Regions from separate parts of the Silvibacterium dinghuense genome, predicted to be linked through region 2. Evidence: riboswitches for the same ligand, from Rfam matches in the RefSeq annotation. Region 2 holds a riboswitch; the other holds the start of a gene.
The links. A riboswitch is a leader RNA that binds a small molecule or an ion and turns the genes downstream of it on or off. The one in region 2 is predicted to bind S-adenosylmethionine.

Region 1 (9,646 bases), on a different contig from region 2:
TGAGGAGCTGCTGCATGCGCTGAATGTTTCGAGTGAGAGCGTGATTGTGGCGGCGGTGTGCGATGACGGTTACGAGGCGCATTACAGTCCGCAATACCGGCACACGCATGGGCCGATTCTGGTGACGCAGGTCAACGGCAAGGAGATTCATGGCGGCACGCGCGCAAGCGACGACGGCGCCTACGGACCGTATCTCGTCTCGCATGCCAGCTTCCATCCGTCCTATCGCGTGCTGGGGCAGGATGAGGAAGCGCAGATTCCCAACGGTGTGGTCGAGTTGCGCATTCTCAAGCAGAAGGACGTGCTGGCGGCAATTGCGCCGCGCGGGCATGTGGCGCCGGGTTCTGAGGTCGAGCAGGGATATAAGCTGGCCGGCCAGTACTGCTTCCGCTGCCACAACGCAGGGGAGTACGGAGGGCATAAAGCGAATGTGCCCTGGGGACAGATCGCCAACGAGGCGGCGCGCGATCCGAAAGGCTTCATGCTGTGGGTGCGGAATCCGCAAGCCGTGGACCCTGCGGCGGAGATGCCGCCGAGCGCGGACTACAGCGAGGCCATGCTCCATGCGGTGATGGCTTATTTCCAGAGCTTTGCTGCGCCTATGGCAAGAAGGAAGTGATGGCATGATGATGCTTCGGCTGGGCAAGATCGTGCTGCTGGCGGCAGTAGCTTTCTTCTACACGCTGGTGGTTTTCAACAACCTCACCGACTACAGCTCGAATTGGCAGTTCGTCCATCATGTGCTCTTGATGGACACGACCTTTCCCGGCAACCACGGCATGTGGCGGGCGCTGCATCCGGCACTCCTGCAGACGCTCTTCTATGACGGCATCATCGTCTGGGAGGCGCTGACCGCAGTGCTTGCCTGGATCGCCGTGGCGAAGCTGTTGCAGGCGTTGCGTGCGCCGGCGGCAGTATTTTCTCGCGCCAAATCGTGGGCTTTTGCTGCGCTTACGGCAGCCGAGCTGCTGTGGTTCGGCGCCTTTCTCAGCGTGGGCGGAGAATGGTTCCTGATGTGGCAATCGAAGATCTGGAACGGACAGGATGCGGCCTTCCGGATGTTCACCTGCATCGGGATTGTCTTCCTCCTGCTGGCGCTGCCGGAGATGGACGACAAGCCGCCATCCTGAACGGTGGCTCGGCGCTTTTTAGGGAAAGAAGAAGCCAGGGATATCGCATGGCTGGTATGCTTCCATCGTTTCGGAAAAGCGATTTTCTAAAGATGAATCGGGAGACGATAGCCTGGCTATGTTCTTGCGCCGTATTGCAGCTTTCCTTGTCCTTGGAGCGCCTCTTCTGGCGCAGAACCCCAGTACCCCCAATCTCTCCGTGCGGGAGATCGCTGTGGATGCAGCGCATAGAACCGGGCCTCACTCGTCTACGCCGCTGATGACCGTAGGCGCGGGCCGCGCCAACGAAGGATTGAGGGCCGACTGGCAGGCGCAATTGGCCACGGTGCAGAAAGAGATCGGCTTTCGTTATCTGCGTTTTCATGGCCTGTTGCATGACGACATGGGTGTCTACGCCGAAGATTCCGCCGGGCATGCAATGTACAACTTCCAGTACGTCGATGCGCTCTACGATGCATTGCTTGCGCAGCACATCAGGCCGTTCGTAGAGCTGTCTTTTATGCCGGCGCAACTGGCAAGCGGGACGAAGACCGTCTTCTGGTGGAAGGCGAATGTGACACCGCCCAAAGACATGGAAAAGTGGAACGGGCTGATCCGCGCGCTGATGGAGCACTGGAAGGAGCGCTACGGAGAAGAGGAGATTGCGCGCTGGTACTTCGAGGTGTGGAATGAGCCGGACTTGGATGGCTTCTGGTCGGGGACACGGGAACAGTACTTCAGTCTCTACAAAAATACGGCTACAGAGATCAAGACGGTATGCGCCGCGTGCCGTGTCGGTGGTCCTGCTTCGGCGCGATGGGAGATAGAACCGGCCTGGCTGGACTTCATTGCGAAGAACCATGTGCCGGCGGACTTTCTTTCGACACATACCTATGGCGTAGTGCAGGGATCGTTCGATGCCGATGGCCATGCAGGTACGGTGCTGGATACGAAGCCGGACTCGATTGTGGGGCGGGTGCGCGACTCGCGGGAGCGGATTGCACATTCAGCCACACCGCAGCTGGAACTGCACTACACGGAGTGGAGTACCAGCTATACGCCTGCCGATCCGATCCATGACCAGTACATCTCGGCGCCCTTCATTCTGGAGAAGCTGAAGGCCGCTTCTCCATTCGCGCAGTCTATGTCGTACTGGACGTTCACCGATATCTTCGAAGAAGCGGGTCCGCGGTTTACGCCCTTTCATGGCGGCTTTGGGTTGATGAACTACGAAGGCATCCGGAAGCCCGCATATTTTGCATACAAATTTCTCGCCGCGCTCGGGCCGGACGATGTGGCGACGAACGATGCCGAAAGCTGGACGACGCGCAAACAGGATGGTTCGGTGCAGGTGCTGTTCTGGAGCTACAAAGCCATTGCTCCTCCAGGGAAGGAAACAAACCAGACCTTCTACAAGCGCGAGCAGCCGGCGCAGACCACGGCTCCTGTGGCTCTGACGGTGAAAGGCTTGAAAGATGGGCTCTACCGGATGCAGGTCTTCCGTGTGGGATATGAGCAGAATGATGCCTACACGGCATATCTGCACATGGGGTCGCCCAGCCAGCTGACGCGTGCGCAGGTAACGGCATTGCAGGCCGCGGCCAGTGGCGATCCGGAGCAGACGGAGGCGATAGAGGTGAACAATGGCAGCGTGGCGGAGCGCTTTTCCATGCGCGAGAACGATGCCGTGCTCGTGGTGCTCACGCCGGAATAGGAATCTGTAACAGGGCGTGGAGGAAAGAATGTACTGCCGTGAGAGTTTGTCGCAGGCATAGTTGCAAATATGGAATAAACAAAGGCTGCCGGGGAGAATGACGCCGGGCAGCCTTCTCTTTTTAGCTTTGCATGGGGCGAGGGTGGAGCACCATCCAGTTAATCCCGAACTTATCGCGCAGCATGCCAAATCGAAAGGCAAAGAATGTTTCCGCTATCGGCATAAAGATCTCGCCGCCATCGGCGAGCGCCTTGTAGATGCGCTCGGCTTCCTCGATGGAGTCGGCCGAGAGCGCAACATAGGCGCTGCGCATGGGCTGATAGCGCGAGGGTGGAATATCGTTGCCCATGATATGCGTGTCGCCCAGGCTTATGCGCGAGTACATCACGGAGTTGGGATCGAATTCACCTGGAGGGGCATTTCCCGGAGGTGCTTCTGCGAAGGTCATCGAGAAAAGCAGCTTTGCTCCGAGGTGTTTCTCATAGTAGCGAAAGGCATCGGCGCAGTTGCCGCCGAAGTTGAGATAGGCATTGACATGCATCGGCATCGTGAGAGGTTCTCCTGAAGGTTGGGCGGGTTATGCGTGCTCGGTACAGCAGGCATGAGGCTTGGGGAGGTTCTCGTACTCGTCGTGCCGGCGAACGAAATCCATGGTGCTCTTCTCGTTGCGGCCCTTGGGCGCGCGGTCGAGGATCATGAGCGTGCCGATCCACTCTTCCGGCCCACGAGCGTAACTGGAATAGGTGTGATAAACATGGCCGTCGTCATCGCGGAAGAAGCTGCTCATGCCGGGCAGCTCGGTATTGTCATCGCTGACAGGAAAAGGAGTTTCGGTGAAGTTGTAGTGGACAGTGCCGTTGGTGCCGGGGCCGGGCAGGAAAGAGACGTGGTAATCGAAGTTGAAATCGTTGCTGTGAGAAGAAACCCAGGGGAAATGCCATCCCATGCGGCGCTTGTAGGCTTCGATCTCCGAGAGCGGAGCGCGGGAGACAGCGGTGAAGGTGACGTCATGATGGTTCAGGTGAGGTAGCGCGCCGTCGAAGTGATCGGCAAGGAAGGAGCAGCCGGGGCAACCTGCGGCCCATCCGGGAGCGAGCATGAAGTGGTAAACGATGAGCTGGCTGCGGCCGGCGAAGAGTTCGGCAAGAGAGCGGCGCCCAGTCGGGGTATCGAAAACATAGTCCTTTTCAACCCTCACCCAGGGCAGGGCAAGGCGCTGGGCGTTGATGGCGTCGCGCAGGTGAGTCTCTTCCTTTTCGCGGGCGAGCAGCGCTTTGCGTGCGGTGAGCCACTCTTCACGGGATACGACAGGGTGAGTTTGCATGACGAACTCCTTGGCGGCGCTGCTGATTTCGTGGCGCAGGATATGGATCTTGCTTGACGGCATACGTTGATATCAACATTATTGAGATATGTCAAAGGCTGCCCGCCCGGCTCCGCGTCCGGTGCCGTTCGAGACCACGTTGCTGGTCCGGGATTGTTGTCTGTGTCTGCATGTGCAACGTGCTGCGCGCGCTTTGGCGCGGCGTTTCGATGAAGTGCTGAGGCCATTGGGGCTGACCAACGGGCAGTTTTCGCTGCTGATGTCGTTGAACCGGCCACAGGCGGCACGGATGGCCTCCGTGGCAGCGCTGCTGGCCATGGATCGCACGACACTGACAGCCGCGCTCAAGCCGCTGGAGCGCCGCGGACTGCTGCGGATCGCGCCGGACCCGGAAGATCGCCGCTCCCGTCTCCTGGCGCTGACGCGCGCAGGAGAGGAACTGCTGGCACAGGCAGTGCCGGTGTGGGAGCGGACGCATGCGGAAGTCGAAGCTCAGCTGCCGCAGGGCGGCGCTGCTGCACTTCGCAAAAGTCTGCTTGAGATCGCTTGATGCAGCGTTGTATGGCCAGGGCTGAAGTCCAGATAAAGGACGGTCGCAGGCAGCAAATATCCACAGGATTTCTTGCATCCGCACGGCCACTGTGGTATCAAATGATTATTCAAGTTTGCTCTTACGAGCGAGCCTGAATTTCATGAAGAGTGGCTGAGGGACGGGCCCTGTGACGCCACGACAACCGGCTTAGGCAATCTAAGACATCGGTGTCAACTCTCTCCTGGGAAACCGGGGAACATGAGATTCGGGGATGCAATGCAGTATCGCATCTCGCCAAATCCCAAAGTGGTACCGGGCTCTTGGTCCGGGTAGTTTGCAGTACCAGATGTTGCAGCAGAGTACGTCACGCATGCCCGTGCATTTGTACCCATAGGGGAAAGCTCCTGTGGTGTCCGTCAGCAGCTCTCGGAATCGAGGGTTTCATGGCGCTTGCCTATGAATTGCGATGTCGGGAATGCGGGAAGACGTATCCAAACACCCCGCTTTCCATCTGTGATGAGTGCTTTTCCCCGCTTGAGGTGTTCTGCGACCTCGAAGCGGCGCGCGGCAGCTTTACCCGCGAGAAGATTGCGCAGGGTCCGGACAGCATGTGGCGTTACCAGGCGCTGCTGCCGGTGCCGGAGGACTACGTCCCGGCAACGCCCTCCGGCTGGACGCCGCTGCTGAAGGCTCCGCGACTGGCGAAGCGGATCGGTGCCTCGAATCTGTACATCAAGAACGATGCCGTGTGCGTGCCGACGTTGAGCTTCAAGGATCGCGTGGTGGCAACGGCTCTGGCGAATGCGCAGGTCTTCGGCTTCGACACGGTGGGATGCTCCTCGACCGGTAATCTGGCGAACGCAGTGGCCGCAGGCGCGGCGCGGCTGGGTCTCAAGACCTACATCCTGGTCCCGGCGGACCTGGAGCCGGCAAAGATTCTGAATACGCAGGTCTATGGTGCGAACCTGGTGCGCATCGACGGCAACTACGACCATGTGAACCGGCTGTGCTCGCAGATCGCGGAGCGCTACAACTGGGGCTTTGTGAATGTGAACCTGCGCCCCTACTACGCCGAGGGCTCGAAGACGGTCGGATATGAGATCGCCGAGCAGCTGGGCTGGCGCCTGCCCGACAACATCGTGTGCCCCATGGCCGGCGGTTCGCTGATCACCAAGATTCGTAAGGCTTTCAAGGAGCTGGTTGCCCTGGGCCTGGTGGAAGATAAGGAAGTGCGCTTCTTCGGAGCGCAGGCGACGGGTTGCTCGCCGATTTCGACGGCGGTGAAGAACGGTGCCGATCACATCGAGCCGCAGCGCCCGGCAACCATCGCACGCTCGCTCGCGATCGGCAATCCCGCAGACGGTGTCTACGCGGCGCGCGCCATCCGCCAGAGCGGCGGCTGGGCCGAGGATGTCTCGGACGTCGAGATCGTCTCCGCAATTCAGGAACTGGCCGAAACCGAGGGTATCTTTACCGAGACCGCGGGCGGCGTGACTACGGCAGTGACCGCGCGGCTCTACGCGCACGGCCGCATCAAGCCGGATGAGCTTACGGTATCCGTCATCACGGGCAATGGTCTGAAGACGACCGACGCACTGACGGGCGCATATGAAGTGGAGCAGGCGGTACGTCCGCGGCTCTCCGATTTCGAAGCCTACATCGATCAGAAGACCGCCAGCGGTGAACTGGCTGGGGAGGTTGCAAGTGTCCGTTAGAGTTTTGTTGCCGAATGCCTTTCAGAAGCACACCGATGGTGCCAAGGAACTGAAGTCGAGCGCGCAGAATCTGCCCGAGCTGATCACCGAGATCGAAACCACCTTTCCCGGCCTGAAGACGCATCTGCGCGACGAGCAGGGCAATGTGCGCCGCTTCATCAACTTCTACGTGAATGAGGAAGACATCCGCTTCCTCGGCAACGAGAAGTACGCTTTCCAGGATGGCGATGAAGTGCTCGTGATCCCGTCGATCGCCGGCGGCTGCTGCGCGCAGGGCGAATCGCGCTTCGCGCCCGAGCAACTTCGTTGCTGCTCCTACTGTGGGCAGGAAGAGTGTCTCTGCTACTAGGCGTTCTCCGCATTGGAAACGGCCCGCTTCGGCGGGCCGTTTTTCTTTTGAGCGAATAGCGGGTTACATCCGAGGCGTGCGCCGCGGCAGGTCGACGCCATAGGCACGTTCCGAGCCCTCGCGGATAACGAGGAATGACAGCAGTGTTCCCGGGAACCCGAAGATAAACGAGAGCACGCGCCACGCAATGCTGGAATGCGCCTGGGCTCTCATCCCCGCATAGCTCGCGTTGGCAAGCACCCAGATCGCGCCGACTCCTTCCGTGCTTCCGTTGACCATGCAGCTCTCCTTTTCACCGGATAGAGGACCGATTCAGCATAACTGTAAATTGCCTGTTTCGACGCATTTCATCCTTGACGGCCGTGGAGATGGCGTGGAACGCTCATCGCCTCCCCCGGAATCCCAGGAGGTGGAATGGCTATCTTATGGTGGGTCATCGTCGGTCTGATTGCGGGCTGGATCACCGGCAAGTTAATGCGTGGCGAAGGCTATGGGACGATCATGGATATCGTCATCGGTATCGTCGGTGCGGTGATCGGCGGCTTTATCATGCGGGCGCTCGGTTTTGCAGGCTCCGGAGGCATGATCTACACCATCGTGGTCGCGGTTCTGGGCGCGGTGCTGCTCACGCTGTTGCTGCGCCTGTTCACCAAGGGACGATGACTGCTGCGCGCAGCAGCGAATCGCCTTCTGCCCGCGCTCCCGTTGGTCGCCAGCAGGGAGAGACAGCCGCATGGCGCTCCATGTCTCGATCTTGAGATGTGAAAAGTACGCACGGCTAATGTGTGAGAATGCGTGCTCATAGGCCGGCGCGTGGTAGCGCCGCCTCATAGAGAGAAAGACCAGTCGGAGATGCCGGCGCGGCCCTGTCGCTCATGCAGGGCCGCGCTGCTGCACGCAAGGCGGCTCAGGATTTGCCGTGGACAGCTTTCTTCCGCGTGGTGCTGTTCCTGCGCTCCGGGTACAGGTGTTCGATCACCCGGGGTAGCTCCTTCTTCCTGAAGTCGCGCGCGTTGGCGTTGCGAAAGAAGTGGACAGCCTTCTCTTCGAGCACCAGGGAAGCGAGTCCATGCAGCGTGGCCATGCCGCAGAGGATGTCGGCCGCGTCCTCGAAGCGATTCATATCCACATCGTTCTTGCCCTGGTAGGTGAGGATGGCCTGGCTGAGCCTTCTTCCCGATTGCCGGGGGAACGAGGCAAAGCGCGGGTCGCTGCGATCGACGAGATCGTTGCGGAACATCAGCCGGAAGTGCCCGGGATGGTCGAGCGCAAAGTGAATGAAGGCAAGGCTCAGCGCGCGCACCTCGGCAACCGGGTCGTCGGAGTGCCCAGCCTTCTGGATATAGTCCTCTAATCGCTTGTAGGCGAGCAGCGCGACTTCGGTGAGCAGTCCTCGCGCATTGCCGAAGTGGTGTGCCGGAGCACCAGGGGAGACACCGGCCCGCTGTGCGGCTGCGCGCAGGGAGAAAGCCTCAATACCGCCTTCGGCGATGATCGCGTCGGCAGCCTGGATAAGCGCGGTGCGCAGGTCTCCGTGATGATACGTCGACCGTTTTCCCGGTTTGCGCTCTGCCTGAATCTTGACAGTGTTCAAATAGACGGATACCTTCAAAACTAGTTTGTTTCACGTTAGCACTGGGAAGCAGTGTGCCGGCAATCTGAACGTTGTTTAAATAATCGGGCGGAATATTCAGGAGAAGAATCGATGAGCAGCAAAGTATGGTTGATCACCGGCGCCTCGCGTGGCATGGGGCGTATCTGGGCCGAGGCTGCACTGAAGCGTGGCGACAAGGTTGCGGCCACGGCGCGTAAGGCTGCCGATGTGGCCGATCTCGCGGAAAAGTATGGCGATGCGGCCCTGCCGCTGGCGCTGGAGCCGACGGATGCCGCGCAGGTGGGTGCGGTTGTGGAGCAGGCGCACGCGCACTTCGGCCGTCTGGATGTGGTGCTGAATAATGCCGCGTATCCGCTGATTGGCACCATGGAAGAGGCGGGCGATGACGAGGTGCAGGCGCAGTTCGACACGAATGTCTTTGGCCCGCATCGCGTGATCAAGGCTGCGCTGCCGCTGCTTCGGAAGCAGGGCAGCGGGCACATCATCGGCGTTTCGAGCACCCTCGGTGTGATTACGCTGCCGCTGATTGGCTTCTACTGCGCTTCGAAGTGGGCCTTTGAAGCCATGCACGAAAGTCTTGCGAAGGAAGTGCGCGGCTTCGGCATTGACGTCACCATCATCGAGCCGGGAGCCTACGCCACGGAGTTCGGCGGACCACAGTCGGGCAAGCGGGCTCAAGAGCTCGAGGTGTATGCTCCGGTGCGCAAACAGGTCTATGAAGGCCTCACAACGATGGAGCGCGGTGATCCCAGGGCAACGGCAGAAGCCGTGCTGAAGCTGGTGGACGCGGAGCATCCGCCGCTGCGGCTGATGCTCGGAGACAAAGGGCTGCCCCAGACGCAGGCGGTTTACGCAGAGCGCCTGGCGACGTGGGAGGCATGGAAGGATGTTGCGGATGCGGCGCAGGGTGTGTCTGTGAGGATGTCGGACAGCGCGCACTGATGCGAGGTGATTGCAGAAAGTAAAGGCTCGCTTCGGCGAGCCTTCCCGCGTTTACGCGTGGTAGCGCGGGCTCATGGGAAAGACCAGTTCGGAGATGCTGGCCACCGGCGCGCCGTTGCGCGTAGCAGGATGAAAACGCCAGCTGCGTACGGTATCGAGGACAGACTGATCGAGGCCGTTGCCGAGGCCGCGAATGAGCTTTTCGTCCAGAACGAGTCCATCGGCGCTGACGTTCACATCGACAACGATGTTGGTCTCATTGGCAGGCAGCAGCGAGCGGTCTCCCACGGGCGGATTCGGGGAAAACGTGGGCCATGCAGGCGTAGCGTCTGCGTCCGATTCGCCA
Region 2 (9,646 bases):
GTGCGAATGACAGCGCCTTTGCCCGCTACTCGCGCGTCAATGCCGTGACCTCGCAGGATGCGACGCTGCCCGCTCCCGCGCAGGACCCCGGCCAGCAGAACATCGACTCTTCGGGGGTCGGCGTCGGCTACACGCGCATCTTCGGCCCTACGCTCATCAACGACTTCCGTTTCTCATGGACGTCCATCTCCATCGACTCCGACAGCACCGTCGCCCGCGACCCGATCATCACCGGCAGCCTCGACTCCCAGATCGACAGCGGCACGCCCTTCTTCAGCGTCTCCAATTACGCCCAGCTCGGCGCCATGGCCGGCTGCTGCGGCAACGCGCCGCTGCGCAAGTCCTCCGGCGTATGGGACTGGTCGGATAACATCTCGAAGTCCATCGGACGCCACGTGCTCAAGACCGGCGGCGAGTTTATGCTCATCCGCCCGACCACCTTCGCAGCCTCGAACGGCCGCAGCACCTTCGGCTTCGACGGCGTCTTCACCCAGAACCCCGGCGCGCGCAGCAGCACCGGCAACGCCGTCGCCGATCTGCTCCTTGGCGACGCGGATACTCTCACCACCGGCACCGTGGCCGAGGCCATCGAGCGCGGCTGGTTCCTCGGCGGCTACGTCACCGATCAGTGGACCGTCACGCCCTCGCTCACGCTGAATCTCGGCCTGCGTTACGAGTACGCCGCGCCTTACATCGAAACCCAGAATCACATGGGCAACTTCATCCTCGACCAGGACAGCCCGCTCTACGGCCAGCTCATCTTCTCCGGGGACAGCCGCCTGCCGCGCGGCCTGCTCTACGGCGACACGAACAACATCGCTCCGCGCATCGGCCTCGCCTATCGCGTGCCCGGCGTGAAGGACATGACCGTGCGCCCCTCCTACGGCATCTTCTATGCGCAGGACGAGGGCACCGGCGTCACCAATCGTCTCACCGACAACCCGCCCTTTTACGGCTATGGATCGGAGACCATCAGCAGCGATCAGCTCAATCCCTCCACCGGCTTCGTGCTCAGCTCCACGGCCTCCATCCCGCGTCCCACGGCAATTTCAGCCTCTGACTTTACGCTCGTGCCCAGCGCGACTTCCACGCTGGTCAGCTGGCCGCTGCACTTCCAGATGCCCTACGTCGAGGAGTGGAGCCTGAGCGTGCAGAAGCTCCTGCCGGGAGGCCTGCTCTTCGAGGCCAACTACGTCGGCAACCACGGCGTGCAGCTCGTCGGCCTCGGCCAGGGCAACCAGCCCACCGTGCTCAACTCCACCACCGTGGCCTCGCGCCGTCCGCTGGCCAAGTACACGGATGCGCCGGTGAAGACCGTCGGCAACTGGAACGCGAGCAACTACAACGGCCTTTCCGCCAAGCTCGAAAAGCGCTTCGCGCACGGCATCGGATTCCTGAACTCGTTCACTTATGGCCACGCCTTCGACATCATCAACCCGGCCATGGATCTCTGCGATACCTGCGGCGCGGGTGACACCATCCAGAACAACTACGACAAGAACGCCAACTACGCCTCATCGGACAACGACGTGCGCCTGCGCTACGTGCTCAGCGGCGTGTGGGAGCTGCCCTTCGGCCGCGGCCGCGCATATCTGAACAACGCGCGCCTGCTCTCCACCGTGGTTGGCGGATGGGCGCTCTCGCCGATCTACAGCTATCAGACCGGCCTGCCCTTTACGCCCAGCATGAGCTACGACGCAGCCAATGCCGGCACACTCACGCGGCCCACGCAGCTCTGCAACGGCAACAGGAACGCGCCGCACACCACCACCGAGTGGTTCAACACCGCGTGCTATGTCGATACCGCTTCGTACACCTTCGGCAACGCCAGCCGCAACGGCCTGCGCGCGCCCGGCACCGACCAGCTCAACCTCAGCCTGCAGCGCAATTTCCCCATCACGCGCTGGCACCAGTCGAACCTGAACATCCGCCTCGATGCCTTCGACGCGCTGAACCATCCCATCCTCAGCGCGCCGACCGCCGTCGTCGGCAACAGCCTCAACGGCCAGATCACCTCGGCCTCCAACCCGCGCCAGCTGCAGGTCGCGGCCCGATACACGTTTTAGGACTGTCCGGCCAGGCCTTTCGCCTTCGGCCTCCGCTCCCGCTGGTCGCAATCCGGGAGTGTTGCCGGGTGCCCCACGTCTCGATTTTGAGACGTGGGATCGTGCTATCCACCAGATACACTCCGTCATCCCGGCCGAAGTGGAGGGACCGCGGTTGTTTTCACCGCGAACAGGACTGCAGGGAGCTTGTATCAGGACACGGCTTCAGCCGTGCCATAAAAAAGATCTTGGAAATGGGGCTTTAGCCCCTGAGATCTGGCTCGTGCAGGGGCTGAAGCCCCTGCATTCAGGCACCCTGCGGCACGACTGAAGTCGTGCCCTGATACACCCACTGCCTCGGGTGCCCCACCTATGCCAGCTTCGGGCATGGGTGGGGCACCCGGCATATCATCCAAAGAAGACACATGAGCCCCAAAGCATGAGCGAAGACAAACCCAGCTGCTGCACCCCCGGCCGAGCCTCCAACTTCGTCACGCTCATCCCTGCGCTCGCTCCTGCGGCACAGGCGTCGGAAACCGGCGCCATGATTCCCCTCCCCGGCGGACGTTTCCTCATGGGCACCGACTACCCCCACGGCTTTCCTGCTGACGGCGAAGGTCCGATCCGTCCCGTCGAGCTCTCGCCCTTCGCCATCGATATCACGCCGGTGACCAACGCGCAGTTCGCACGCTTTGTGGAGGCCACCGGCTACCTCACCGAGGCCGAGCGCTATCAATGGTCCTTCGTCTTCTGGCTGCATCTGCCCCGCGAGCGCTTTGCGGAGCTGGTCGCCGACACTGCTGCCGCCGCGCCCTGGTGGTGCCAGGTCTTCGGCGCATCCTGGCGCGCGCCCGAAGGTCCGGGTTCGAACATCGACAGCCGCGCCGATCATCCCGTGGTGCACGTCTCCTGGAGCGACGCGCAGGCCTTTGCCGCGTGGGCAGGGAAGCGGCTGCCCACCGAAGCCGAGTGGGAGTTCGCCGCGCGCGGCGGTCTCGAGCAGAAGCTCTATCCCTGGGGAGACGAGCTCACGCCCGACGGCAAACATCTCTGCAACATCTGGCAGGGGCAGTTTCCGAATCACAACACCGAAGAGGACGGCTACAGCGGTACCAGCCCGGTCGATGCCTTCCCGCCTAACGGCTACGGCCTCTCTTCGCCGGTCGGCAACGTGTGGGAGTGGTGCGCGGACTGGTTCAGCCCCGCGACCGCATCGGAGCAGGCTGCGAACCCGCAGCCCAATCCCACCGGCCCTGCGAACGGTGAAGCCAAAGTGATGAAGGGTGGATCGTTCCTCTGCCACGCCTCCTACTGCAACCGCTATCGCGTCGCCGCCCGCACCTCGAATACCCCGGACAGCTCCACGTCGAACATCGGCTTCCGCTGCGCGCGGTGAGCGAGGGTGTAGGGAATAGGGTATAGGGAATAGGGTGTAGAACCCCGGGTGCCCCACGTCTCGATTCTGAGACGTGGGAGAGCACGACCCCTGTCAAACAAAAACAGTGGACGGGTAGCCCATTCAAGCCCGGTTTTGGCTTGAGTGGGGCAGCACGATTCCCTGACAAACAAAAAACTGTCATCCCGAGCGAGCGCAGCGAGTCTAGGGACCTGCGGTTTCTCCTGTCCGTGCGGACACGGAGCGCGACCAGCGCGCAGCAGGCCGAAGGCGTAAGGCCTGGACAGCCAATCCCCGAAGGCGGGTCGCCCTGCGCGCAGCAGTCCACCCTTGCGTCACAATAGAGTGCATGGCTATCGATCCCGCAGTTCCGGCGGATGTACCGTCCGGCGAAGCCGATCGCAATATCCGCATCCTTCGCTATGAAGATGGCCGCTTCACCGCGCAGACCGACGCGGTCGCTCTCGAGGAGCCGCTCGAAATCCGTCTCGAATACGGTTCTGCCGATCAGCGCCGGAGCAAGTCCATCGCCATCACCATGCGCACGCCGGGCGACGACTTCGCGCTCGCCGCCGGCTTCCTCATGACCGAGGGCATCCTCGCCGATTCTCTTGATATCGAGGAAATTCTCTATCTCGCGCAGTCGCGTGCCGCCTTGCAAAGCGCGTCCGCCCCGGCGGACGGTGATTTCGACGAAGCCTCGGCGCGCAATGTCGTGCTCGTGCGCCTCACCGCCGAAGCGCAGCCGCGCCTGCCCTCGGTCGAGCGCAACTTCTACGTCACCTCGAGCTGCGGTGTCTGCGGCAAGGCCTCGCTGCTTGCGTTGCGTTCGGTCTGCCCCGCGCCTGTCCGCAGCAGCGTTCGCGTGCCTGTCTCCATGCTCCTCACCCTGCCGGAGAAGATGCGCGCCGCGCAGACCGGCTTCGCGCACAGCGGCGGCATCCACGCCTCGGGGCTCTTCGATGCCGAAGGGCAGCTGCTCCTCTGTCGTGAAGATGTCGGCCGTCACAATGCGCTCGACAAGCTCATCGGCCGCATGTTCCTCGACGACCTCACGCCGCTGCGCGACAAGGTTCTGCTGCTCTCCGGCCGCGCCAGCTATGAGCTGCTGCAGAAGAGCGTCATGGCCGGCATCCCTATCGTCGTCGCCATCGGCGCGCCGTCATCGCTCGCCGTGCGCGTCGCCCGCATGTTCGACATCACCCTGCTCGCCTTCCTGCGCCACGATCGCTGCAACATCTACCATGGAGCAGAAAGGCTCATCGCCTGATCGAGAGCAGGCGAAAGGACTCGTATGAAACTCCGCATCAAGGGCAACAGCATCCGCCTCCGCATCGCCGTCTCCGAGGCGGCAAAGCTCCGCGCCGGTGAGCCGGTCCGCGAGATCGTCCGCTTCGCGCCGCAGCCCGAGGCCTTCCTCGCCTATGCGCTCATTCCCGACGCGTCGGCGCCGGAGATGGCCGTGCGCTACACCGCGGGACAGGTCACCGTGCATGTGCCGCAGCCGGTCATCGAGCGCTGGACCGGCGGCCGGGAGGTCGGCATCTACGCCACGCTCGACATCGCGCCCCAGGGCACGCTCGACGTGATCCTCGAAAAGGACTTCGCCTGCCTCGACCTCAGCGACGCCGAGAACGTCGATACCTTTCCCAACCCCAACGCCGGAGCCGCCTGCTGAGCCGGGAAACAGGGTGCAGGGAATAGGTGCAGATGTAGAACCCCGGGTGCCCCCACATCTCGTTTTGTTCGAGATGTGGGACCTGCGCGGTGAAAACGAAAATGGGTGCCCCATCCAAGCTCCGCTTGGGTGGGAAGGTACGCGGCTTCGCGCCGAGCGAATCGCCTTCGGCCTCCGCTTCCTCTGGTCGCGATTGAGATTTTGTTCTCTTGAAAGAGGGAAGAACTCCGGGTGCCCCACGTCTCGCCGTTGAGACGTGGGATTTTTATCTGAGCCCTGAGCCCTGATTGCACGCGCCTTCGCAGTCATCTATTCTGGAAGGTCATCAAGAGTTGAGCCGGTGCGCTCAACGCCAACCTGCTCCCGGGCAAGGTGGCGTCCTCGCTGAGGGATGTGGCCGTTCCGGCAACCATCGGGTTCCTCACCGCACCATGCTTGCGCTCCTGATGGAATGACGCTTGAGAGGTGTATTCCCCGGCATGGCCGACCACGTTCAGCAATTCGCCAGCGACAACTACGCAGGAATCTGTCCCGAGGCCTGGCAGGCCATGCAGGAGGCCAATCACGGTCACGAGCCCGCCTACGGCGGCGATATCTGGACCGCCCGCGCCGCCGATGCCTTCCGGGCCCTTTTCGAAACCGAGTGTGAGGTCTTCTTCGCCTTCAACGGTACCGCCGCCAACTCGCTGGCGCTGGCCTCGCTCTGCCAGAGCTATCACTCGGTGATCTGCTCCGACGCCGCCCACGTCGAGACCGACGAATGCGGCGCGCCCGAGTTCTTCTCCAACGGCTCGAAGCTGCTGGCCGTGCCCTCGTCCGACGGCAAGCTGACGCCCGAGGATATCCGCTCGCTGGCCACGCGCCGCAACGACATCCACTTCCCCAAGCCGCGCGTCGTCACCATCACCCAGCCTACCGAGACTGGTCAGGTCTACACCGTCGAAGAGGTCAAAGCCATCTCCGAGGTCTGCCGCGAGCTGAACCTGCGCCTGCACATGGACGGCGCCCGCTTCGCCAACGCCTGCGCCAGCCTGGGCTGCAGCCCTGCCGACATCACCTGGAAGGCCGGCGTCGATGTGCTCTGCTTCGGCGGCACCAAGAACGGCATGGCCGTCGGCGAGGCCATCATCTTCTTCGATCCCAAACTCGCCGAAGACTTCGACTACCGCTGCAAGCAGGCCGGCCAGCTGGCCTCGAAGATGCGCTATCTCTCCGCGCCCTGGGTGCGCCTGCTCTCCGACGGCACCTGGCTGCGCAACGGCGCGCACGCCAACGCCTGCGCCCGCCGCCTCGCCGAGCAGATCACCGGCGTCCCCGGCCTCGAGCTCTACTTCAAGGTCGAAGCCAATGCCGTCTTCATCAAGCTCTCCGCGGCCGCCGAGAAGGCGCTCCGCGAGCGCGGCTGGCGCTTCTACACCTTCATCGGCGGCTCGGCCCGCTTCATGTTCTCGTGGGACTCCTCGCTCGAGCGCGTCGACGAGCTCGCCGCCGATCTCCGCGCCGTCGCCGCCGAATCCGCCGCGCTCACAGCTGTAGCGCGCTAAGCAGCCCGGCTAAGCGGAGACAAGCACTCTTCTGATTTGTCATCCCGACCGGAGCGAGCCAGAGGCGAGCGAAGTGGAGGGACCTGCGGTTTGTTTGCACAGGCACGAACCCGACGGTGGCCCACTCAAGCTTCGCCGGGGCGGGATGGCTCGGTGCTCGCTCGGGATGACCAATCGCGTCACGGCTTAGGTGGACACATCTAGGCCGTATCCCCCTATATCCAGACAGAAAATGAGCGACATATGTATCGCAATGTCATTCCGACCGGAGAGAGCCGTAAGGCGAGCGAAGTGGATGAACCTGCAGTTTTCTCCGGCCCAGGTGAACTGCAGGTTTCTCCGCTGCGCAGGACGATAAAGCTGTCCTGCTCCGGTCGAAATGACAATCCTTTCTTATGGCTCTATGTCGATACGACCTAGCGCGGACGCCCCATGCAGTACGCGATGATCCCCACCGGCACTGCCAGCAGCAGCCACGACAGGGCATCCCACACCCCGTCGCCGAGCAGGGCCGAAAGCAGTCCCACGGCAGTGATGGCGGCCAGTACCGCCGGTATGCGATACACCTCTGTCAGCTTCGCAGCCGGTTTCATGCGACGTGTACCTCCTGCAGTTCTTTGCGGGTTTCCCGCTCCACCAGCCGGTTCAGATCGCGCTCCAGAGGAGTCTTCCGCTTCGAGAGCCACAGGTACACGCCGCTCACCAGCACTACGATCAGCACCGCATCGAAAAGCCCCCACAGGATCTTGAGCGGCAGCCCGCCGTAGTCGCCGAAGTGCAGCGGCCGCGAGAGCTCGAGCCCGCGCAGATACCAGGGCAGGCCGCCGGTGTGGATCAGCGCGCCTGTCTCCACGTCCACCAGCGTCGGCGTCTCCATGCGCGAGGTCAGCGGCGTCTTGCCCTTTGCCCACACCACAAAGTGCCGCGGACTGCCGAAGACCTTGTTCGGAAACAGCACCGCTGCGACTTCCATCTGCGGCAATGAAGCCGCAACCGCGTCGACCGAGGCCTGCACCGGGCGGAAGTGCGACGGCACCGGCCTGCCGTGATACGGCTTCAGAATCTGCGGCAGTGTCTGCGCGCGCCACAGGCCGAACAGCGGCGCCGAGAGTGCGTTCATCACGCCCGTCGCTCCCACCACGAAGGCCCACGTCAGCGTCACGATGCCCAGCAGGTTATGCAGATCGAACCACCGCGTCCGCCGCGCTCCCTCCCGCCGATAGGTGCCGAAGTCCAGCCGCCGCATGAACGGCCCATAGACCAGCGCACCCGACACCAGCGAGATCACGAAGGTCAGCGACATCAGCCCCATCGTCAGCTCGCCCGGCAGCCCCAGAAAGATTTCGCTGTGCAGTTGCAGCAGAAAGCTCGTCAGGTCGAAGCGATCCTGCGGCACCTCGAGCAGACTGCCGGTGTGCGCATCGAAGATCATCGATTTGACCTCGCCGTCCTTCGGCTGGTCCACCGGACTCATGTTCACGAAGACGCGCGGCTCATCGTCGTCCCACGCAATCGAGAACGGATGCAGAGCAGGAAAGCGCGCCTCGGCCGCGGCCAGCATCGGGTCCACGCTCGCCCGCGGTGTTCCCTCGGGCACCGATGCCGCTCTGGCATGCGGCTCCAGCAGCGTATCCAGCTCATCGTGGAAGACCAGCGGCAGCCCCGTCACGCAGGCCACCAGCAGCAGCGCCGTGCAGATCAGGCTCGTCCACTTATGCACCCGGTACCAGAGCCGTACCGTCTTCGCCTGCAGGTGGGCCATCGCTTCTTCGCCTCGTCTCCCGCATCCGCGCCCGCAGCCGGGGCGCAATATGCGACCAATTAAGTCCGATTAGAATAGCGAAGCTGTTCCTGCCATGCGCCGCGTATCGAGACACCCACTACGCCCATCCGGCCAGCGAAGGATGTTGGACGCCGGACTCGAGATGTGGAGACCCTGTTCTTACTTTTGGATCGGTGTGAGACCCACCCATGACCGACTGCCTGTCATGGGTGGGGCACCCGGCCACTATGCCGGATCGCGGCCAGCGGGAGCGCCACGCGAAGCGAAAGGCCTGGACGGCCAGTCCCGGCCTAGTCTGTCTTGCTGTGCGTGCCGTAGAGCGACTGGCTCTGTGCGAACTCCGCCCGTGCCTTTTCTTTTTCGCCTGCGCTCCAGTAGGCCCGGCCCAGTTCGAAGTGGATCTGCGGATTCTTCGGGTCCAGCGTCTGCGCCATTTCCAGCTCTTTCGTCCCCTCGGCCCGTTTCCCCGCGCCGATCCATGCCTCTCCCAGCTTTTCGTGCGGGGCGGCCATCTGCGGCGCGATGGTGATTGCCTTTTGCAGAAACGGCATCGCCTCGCCATAGCGCTGCTGGTCGATGAGAAAGCTGCCCAGATTCAGGTATGGCCATGGATCCGAAGCCGCTCGGTCCGGGGCTGAGCTATCCGCGGGACTGGATGCGGCCGCATCCCCAGCCAGCTTGACTGCTGTGCGCATCGCCGCTTCGGCCTCGGGCAGCCGATGCAGGGCATACCAGGTCAACCCGAGGTTCTCTTCTGCCTTGCGGTGCGCTGGTTCCAGCTTGAGCACGGCAAGGAAGGCGGCCGCTGCTTCTTCGAAATGGTTCTGCGTATAGAGGCATCGTCCCAGGCTGTAGAGCACCGCGACATTGTGCGGCTCGATCCCCAGCGCGATCTTCAACCAGTGCACCGCATCGTCATAATCGCCCAGCTGCACATAGTCGAGCGCCACCGAGCGCAGCTGTTCGGCGGTTGGCTTCTGCCGCTGCGCCGCCTGGGTATAGACGGTGAGCGACTCGCGCGGCTTCTGTTCTTCGCGCAGTACCTGCGCCAGCCGATAGAGCAGCTCCGGCGAGTCCGGCGCTTTGCCCAGTTCGACGCGCAGCCCGGCCTCGGCGGCAGGCAGCTGGGCCGAGGGCGCTGCCTCATCCGGCGAAAGAGCCGGATGGGGCAGCGAGGCCATGGTGGCATTCTGCCGCGCG

Region 1: linked by a shared signal. The riboswitch ahead of thrC (threonine synthase) and the one ahead of ESZ00_RS17740 (threonine aldolase family protein) in region 2 are both predicted to bind S-adenosylmethionine.

Annotation. Positions count from the first base shown of each region.
Region 1 covers NZ_SDMK01000001.1:795,653-805,298, reverse strand. Annotated here, with positions in the region: gene ESZ00_RS03085 (hypothetical protein) at 1-619, shown strand, start outside; gene ESZ00_RS03080 (DUF2165 family protein) at 624-1,130, shown strand; gene ESZ00_RS03075 (GH39 family glycosyl hydrolase) at 1,249-2,823, shown strand; gene ESZ00_RS03070 (VOC family protein) at 2,945-3,370, opposite strand; gene ESZ00_RS03065 (DUF899 domain-containing protein) at 3,401-4,210, opposite strand; gene ESZ00_RS03060 (MarR family winged helix-turn-helix transcriptional regulator) at 4,236-4,697, shown strand; SAM riboswitch class I at 4,835-4,944, shown strand; gene thrC (threonine synthase) at 5,123-6,394, shown strand; gene ESZ00_RS03050 (MoaD/ThiS family protein) at 6,384-6,743, shown strand; gene ESZ00_RS03045 (hypothetical protein) at 6,807-7,022, opposite strand; gene ESZ00_RS03040 (GlsB/YeaQ/YmgE family stress response membrane protein) at 7,158-7,406, shown strand; gene ESZ00_RS03035 (TetR/AcrR family transcriptional regulator) at 7,651-8,337, opposite strand; gene ESZ00_RS03030 (SDR family NAD(P)-dependent oxidoreductase) at 8,449-9,300, shown strand; gene ESZ00_RS03025 (energy transducer TonB) at 9,352-9,646, opposite strand, start outside.
Region 2 covers NZ_SDMK01000004.1:391,837-401,482, reverse strand. Annotated here, with positions in the region: gene ESZ00_RS17760 (TonB-dependent receptor) at 1-2,066, shown strand, start outside; gene ESZ00_RS17755 (formylglycine-generating enzyme family protein) at 2,485-3,441, shown strand; gene fdhD (formate dehydrogenase accessory sulfurtransferase FdhD) at 3,791-4,711, shown strand; gene ESZ00_RS17745 (DUF7009 family protein) at 4,736-5,119, shown strand; SAM-I-IV-variant riboswitch at 5,437-5,542, shown strand; gene ESZ00_RS17740 (threonine aldolase family protein) at 5,599-6,663, shown strand; gene ESZ00_RS20165 (hypothetical protein) at 6,907-7,083, shown strand; gene ESZ00_RS20160 (hypothetical protein) at 7,080-7,256, opposite strand; gene ESZ00_RS17735 (PepSY-associated TM helix domain-containing protein) at 7,253-8,425, opposite strand; gene ESZ00_RS17730 (tetratricopeptide repeat protein) at 8,737-9,646, opposite strand, start outside.